DNA from 2 places in the Nostoc sp. DedQUE02 genome. Region 1 is predicted to be linked to the other one. Evidence: predicted binding sites of a transcription regulator. Region 1 holds the regulator's gene; the other holds the start of a gene.
The links. The regulator NtcA, encoded in region 1, controls nitrogen genes in cyanobacteria. The targets are predictions, from matches to a motif close to TNTGTANNNNNNNNTACANA.

Region 1 (3,431 bases):
GGGCTGCTATTCAATATGTTTAAATCTTACTAATAACAGTGTGCAAATAAATTTTTTAAGTACTAAAAATAATTTTTCCGTTGACTATTGCCACTAATTTTACTCTCAATGGCCCGGCTGTATAAGTGTCCTCTGCTGCAATCGCTTTGATCTCCAAGGGTTGATTATACTGTCTTAGTTGGCTGACAAAGCGGAGAAAAGTCCCCTCTACTTGCACATTTTCGACAATTCCGGCATTACGGGCCCGAAATTGAGAAGCAGAAATTAGTATTTCCAGGCGTTGCTGTAACTGATACGATGTCATGCTTTTGGAATCGGCAGTAGTCGTGGCCAGCACCGCACCTCCCGAAAAAACCAGTTGATTCCGCGCTGTATCGGCAAAAAATTCTATCTGCTTTTCTCCCCTGACATAATTACCAGCCGAGAAAATTCGTACCACGTATTCTTGACCATCGCTAATCTGCTTGCTCAGTTGATCGACCCGATCCTGGGTAACACGCAGTAGCTCTACGTTGGCAGAATTTGCACCAGGTTCGCTTAATTCGAGGTTGGCGTTGCGATTGGCTTCTTGTAAAAGTTGTACCACTGCCTGACGAGCAGCAGCAGGTTGGGTAACACGAACGACAGCAGCAGACAGAACTTGACCACGAACTAAGGCCAGCTTACCCAAACGCAGGTCGCGGTAGGACTGATAATATTTTTCCAGTCTGGCAACTTCTTGTTCTAATTCCTCCTGTTGTGCTTCTAATTCTTTGAGACGCGATTCGCGTTTGGCAATCACTTGCTCTCGTGCTGCAACTTCTACATTCCGCTTTTGAATTAGTTGATCTAGTTGGGAAATTTTTTGATCGCGCGCTTCTATGGCTTCTTGACGGTTAGCAAGTTCGCGATCGCGTTTTTCAATTGCTGTTTTGGCTTCGTCAATGGCTTTTTTCGCTTCTGCATAGAGTCTTTGACGTTCTGTCTTCAATAGTTCAACTGCCGCCTGTAGTGCCTTCCTCTGGTCGTAAACGCTTTGCAATTCAGCTATGGCTTTTTGGTATTGAGTTACAACCCGATCTAGTTGACCTTGAGTGCGTTGGAGTTGAGTTTGGGTTTGAGCTTGTTGACTGATGGTGCGGTTTAACTGAGCTTGTGTTTGTCTTTGTTTGGCATTTGCTGCCTGTAAGGACTGATTAATTGCTTGTAAATCTTGTTGGGCCTTTGCTTGGGCAATTCTTGCTTGGTTTAGCTCACCTTCTACCTGACTTTTCTGAGTTTCTGCGGTTTTTAGCTGTTCCCGCTTGTGTCTCAGGTCTGTTTGAATATCTTCTAACTCAAAGACTCCTTTACGCAAGCCTTCGTCGGCAGCGAATAAAATCCCTAAAGTTGATGCTGAAATCAAACCACCAGTAAAAATTGTTACTAGTACTGCGGTGTTTTTTGGACGAAGCTTAAAAAGTGAGAGGCGGGCTTTGCCAACTCGTGTGCCGATGCGATCGCCCACGGTGGCAATTACGCCTCCCAAAATCAAAATTGCTGCGATGAGGATGTATCCGGTGGTCATCTTTAGCTACCGAAATCCTTCCAGATACAGCCTACTACTTTTAAGCATTGTCTGGAAAGAAGTGGAAATTGGCAATAGCTGAAATTATTCAATTTTAGATTTACCTCTAGCTATTAGTGTCATCTTGCAAAATACAACACGCGCCAACTCCCCTTTCTCCAATTTTTTTTATGTGAATTGCCTACTTAAGGTAACAGGTTTATGCACAGTAATCTTCTTTTTGTGGATAGAAATCATCTTTTTTTCACGCAAATCTCCCAGTAACCTGGTAACGGTAACACGAGTTGAACCAATTGCTTCTGCGATCGCTTGATGAGATAACTTCAAATCAATAGTGATTCCATCTGCACAAGGAACGCCAAAATCCCGACAAAGAATTAACAAAAAACTCACCAATCTAGAACCCATATCTCGGTGAGCAAGAGTTTCAATCATCATCTCTGTCTGTAAAATGCGCGAAGACAGACCTCGCAGCATTAACATTGATAATTCTGGATTTTCCTTGAGTGCTACCTCTACTTGTTCAATTGGTGCTGACAGTAATTCCGCAGGCGTAAATGCAACCGCATGGTAAAACCGATCCGATTTATTTCCTGTCAGCAATGACAATACACCAAAAACACTGTTTTCTCGCAGCAACGCTACCGTTATTTCCTCTCCTGCCTCGTACACCCTGGAAAGTTTAACAGCACCTTTCAAAAGAAAATAAACTCGTTCGGCAGGATCGCCAGGAAAAAAGATCGTTTTATTGCGTTCAAACGTTTCCACAACTGGCGGAAACGCCCCGGTCGCCATCTGACGAAAAACATTTGCTAGGGCTTTATCTTGTGTCACGATCATCTCCCTTCCCCTACCCAATGCCGGAAAAACAAAAACTGATTACCTAAGAATACACCCGAAAAATGAATAAAGCACCGTCAACCTTTCTGTACTTTCCTATACTCCAACTAATCTCTTCATAACTCTTTGTTTATAATGATACATAATTGTTGATCCTTTCAGCTACTAATTGTTGATAAGTAGTTCCAATAGCTGTATTTAAAAGGTTTTTTGAAGAACAAATAAAGATATCTTGAGAATATCTTTAGGAAAAATCAAGATTTTTGTCACAGGAAACACTCTTAGCAATATTCATTTTTGCAAATCCTGTATAAAACAAAGATAAATTAGCCTCAGATTCTAGTATGCTCCTAATGATTGATCGCATTAACAATTGATATGCTAAATCTGACTGGAAAAAATGCCCTTGTTACAGGTATTGCCAATAACCGCTCGATCGCCTGGGGCATTGCCCAACAACTTCACAAAGCTGGAGCAAACCTGGGTATTACCTACCTGCCGGATGAACGCGGCAAAATGGAGAAAAAAGTTGCGGAATTGGTAGAACCCCTCAATCCCAGCTTATTTCTTCCCTGCAATGTCCAAGATGAAGACCAAATTAAATCTACCTTTGAAACAATCCGCGATCAGTGGGGAAAATTAGATATTCTCATCCATTGTCTGGCTTTTGCCAGCAAAGACGATTTAACTGGAGATTTTAGCCAAACCTCTCGTTCTGGTTTCAACACCGCCTTAGAAATTAGTACTTACTCACTAGTGCAATTAAGTGGTGCAGCGAAACCTTTGATGACAGAGGGAGGTAGTATCGTCACTCTGACATATTTAGGTGGTGTCAGAGCAATCCCCAACTACAACGTTATGGGAATTGCTAAAGCGGGTTTAGAAATGAGTGTGCGTTACCTGGCTGCTGAACTAGGGCCACAAAATATCCGCGTGAATGCCATCTCAGCAGGCCCCATCCGCACTTTGGCATCTTCAGCAGTGGGTGGAATTTTGGATATGATTCATCATGTAGAAGAAGTAGCTCCCCTACGACGCACCGTCA
Region 2 (3,431 bases), on a different contig from region 1:
TGATTTTAGCTGTCAAAGTAGATTTGGGAAGATTTTTCTAGTTTTGGGAAAAAATAACTAATATTGTCAGCAAAAGCAAATATAAATTTTTAAAACAGTAGCTTATGTTACAGAATTTTTGTTATAGTAGTCTCAAGAAAACAAAAACTATATATTCACAAAATAGAGAGGGCTATAGTTATGTCTATCGCAGATAAATCTCGTGCGTTAATGGCGCGTGAACATCAACAAGTCAAGAATCGCCAACAATCAATGCTGATGCGGGCTGCACAAGAACTTGGTCTTCCTGAAGAAGCATCCCACTACTGGAACCCGATTCAAGGGAAGGTTGATGCTAACACTCGGATGATTTATGGGCCGAGTCATGCTTCCATGAGCTAAAGGTTAGGGTTGATTTCTGAGTGAATGTCTCAACTGATAACTCTGGAAAAAAAAGCCACCCTTTAATTTAGGGTGGCAAAACCTGTTAATTTTAATTAGATGCGGACTTAATTAAGCATCGTAGTAGAGGTAAAACTCGTAGGGATGAGGACGTAGCTGCAACTGCTTGACTTCATTGCCTAGCTTGTAATCAATCCAATTTTCGATAAAGTCTTCCGTGAAGACGCCTGATTCTGTCAAGAAGGCGTGATCTTTTTCTAGTGCTTGCAGAGCTAGTTCTAAAGAACCTGGAGTTGAAGGAACCTTTGCCAGTTCTTCTGGAGAGAGTTCATAGATATTCTTATCTAAGGGTTCACCAGGATGGATTTTGTTCTTGATGCCATCGAGACCAGCACAAAGCATTGCAGCAAATGCCAAATAGGGGTTAGAAGTGGCATCTGGACAACGGAATTCCAAACGTTTGGCTTTGGGGTTAGTACCAGATAAAGGAATACGGATAGAAGCAGAACGATTCCCTTGGGAGTAAGCCAAGTTAACAGGAGCTTCATAACCAGGTACTAGGCGCTTGTATGAGTTGGTGCTAGGGTTGGTGATTGCCAACAGAGCTGGTGCGTGTTTGAGAAGACCACCAATGTAGTACAAGCCCATATCGCTCAAACCAGCATACTTATCACCTGCAAATAGAGGTTGTCCGTCTTTCCAAATGGACTGGTGACAGTGCATTCCCGAACCGTTATCGCCAAAAATTGGTTTGGGCATGAAGGTAACGGTTTTGCCGTATTTTTTGGCAACGTTCTTGATGACATATTTGTAAATCATCAACCAGTCAGCCGCTTCGATCAACTTACCAAAACGAAAACCTAGTTCGCACTGACCACCAGTAGCAACTTCGTGGTGATGTTTTTCAATAGGTACACCTAATTGTGCCATCGTCAACAGCATCTCTGTACGGATATCTTGGAAAGAATCCGTCGGTGAAACTGGGAAGTAACCTTCTTTGAAGCGAGGTTTGTATCCCAAGTTGGGTTTGTTATCTGTACCAGCTTTACCGGAATTCCAAGCACCTTCTTCGGAGTCTAAGAAGTAGTAGCCTTCGTTGGCGGTTTGGGCAAACCTAGCATTGTCAAAGATAAAGAACTCAGCTTCAGGGCCAAAGAAAGCTGTATCACCAAGACCAGTGGAAACCAGGTAATCTATAGCTTTTTGGGCAATAACGCGTGGGCAACGGTTGTACCATTCACCCGTGCGGGGTTCTTTGATACTACAAATTATACTTAGTGTTGGCACTTCCATGAAGGGGTCGATCCAAGCAGTGTTGGGGTCGAGTACCATCGTCATGTCCGATTCGTTGATCGCTTTCCAACCCCGGATGCTGGAACCGTCAAACGGTACGCCATCAGTGAATGCAGTCTCATCGATTTGGTTCTGGTACAGTGTGAGGTGCTGCCAAGTCCCTACTGTATCGATGAATTTGAGATCGATCAGCTGAATTTTTTGGTCTTGGATCAATTTCAAGACTTCTTGTGGTGTTGTCATTGTTACTCCTTCTCTACCAATTTCCTAAAGTAAACCAGAATATTACATTGCATCCTAACCCTGCCGATCTCAATCAGGCCGTGACACACCAGAAATATCTTAAATACTAGACATTAGCTGATTTTGTAGCTTGTGCTACAGATATCTGGATTATCAGGTTATATTAACCTTTCGGCGATCATCTGTACAAAACTGGAAAGTTCATCATATAGGGGTCAACTTTGGCATAGAATCCATAGATAGTGGATAGATTGTTTTTGTGCCGAATCTATTTTTAATAGCACAAAACTTTGCTGGTGCATAAGTGCAGCCAAATAAATATCAAACCATAAATAGCAAAGATTGGGAGAAGAAGGAATGCGCGATGCGGTAACAAGTTTAATTAAGAATTATGACCTAGCTGGTCGTTATTTTGACCGGAATGCGATCGATAGCCTGAAGTCTTACTTTGATAGTGGTACAGCAAGAGTACAAGCAGCTGCGGCGATAAATTCTAATGCGGCTGGACTTGTCAAGCAAGCTGGTTTACAGTTATTTGAAGAACTGCCAGAATTGATTCGCCCTGGTGGAAATGCTTATACAACTCGTCGTTATGCAGCTTGTCTGCGCGATATGGACTACTATCTGCGCTACGCCACTTATGCACTGGTTGCTGGGAACACCAATGTGTTGGATGAACGAGTGCTGCAAGGGCTGCGGGAAACTTACAATTCTTTAGGAGTACCTATTGGCCCTACGGTTCGCGGTATCCAGATTCTCAAGGAGCTAATTAAGGAGCAAGTAGCAGCAGCAGGTGTGGTTAATAGTGCTTTTGTAGATGAACCATTCGATCACATCACACGCGAGTTGAGCGAGATAGATATTTAGGATCTAGTCCTGGGACTAGGAATCGTAGAACTATACAAACAAAGTTCACATAAGTGGACTTAAGAGATATCGCACTTTGGCTTTATTGGCAAGGTGCGTTTACTTTTCTTAATACAAAAAATTATTTGTTGTATGACAAATTAATTGGTATTACAACGAGCATAACTACTGAGAAAATTTTATACCTGCTCTTATAATGTTTATTATTGATATAAATAATTGTTGGCAATAGTTCTATGAGTATTAATGATATAGAATTTCTGCATGGTGCAGCTTTTCTTCGACTCCTCAAAGGAACATCTTATATCTCTATCACTTATTTATCTTATATTCATTCATCTCTCTATACTATAAAAAGTTCAAATAAAGAATCAGCTATCCTATTTAAAATATCAAAGTCATTGACTTGGAGCGAAACCACTACGAAGTGTTACACATTGGCTGGGATGGAGTGCGCCGCGTACATGGTTCGGTGGTACATATAGATATTATTAATGATAAAGTGTGGATTCAATATGATGGTACTTCCCAGCCAGTTGCAGAGGCATTATTAGAAACGGGTATTTTGCGCGAAGATATTGTCTTGGGTTTCCATCCTGCTGAACTACGGCAATATACCGATTTTGCTGTATCTTAACTTATTTGTA

Region 2: glnA (type I glutamate--ammonia ligase) is a predicted target of NtcA. The motif match lies at 2,040-2,059, and genes of this name have one in related genera.

Annotation. Positions count from the first base shown of each region.
Region 1 covers NZ_JAVRBY020000026.1:52,024-55,454, reverse strand. Annotated here, with positions in the region: gene RMX98_RS19785 (DUF3084 domain-containing protein) at 56-1,546, opposite strand; gene ntcA (global nitrogen regulator NtcA) at 1,715-2,386, opposite strand; gene fabI (enoyl-ACP reductase FabI) at 2,765-3,431, shown strand, end outside.
Region 2 covers NZ_JAVRBY020000020.1:98,302-101,732, reverse strand. Annotated here, with positions in the region: gene RMX98_RS17435 (hypothetical protein) at 181-381, shown strand; gene glnA (type I glutamate--ammonia ligase) at 493-1,917, opposite strand; gene apcB (allophycocyanin subunit beta) at 2,275-2,784, shown strand; gene RMX98_RS17420 (XisI protein) at 3,212-3,421, shown strand.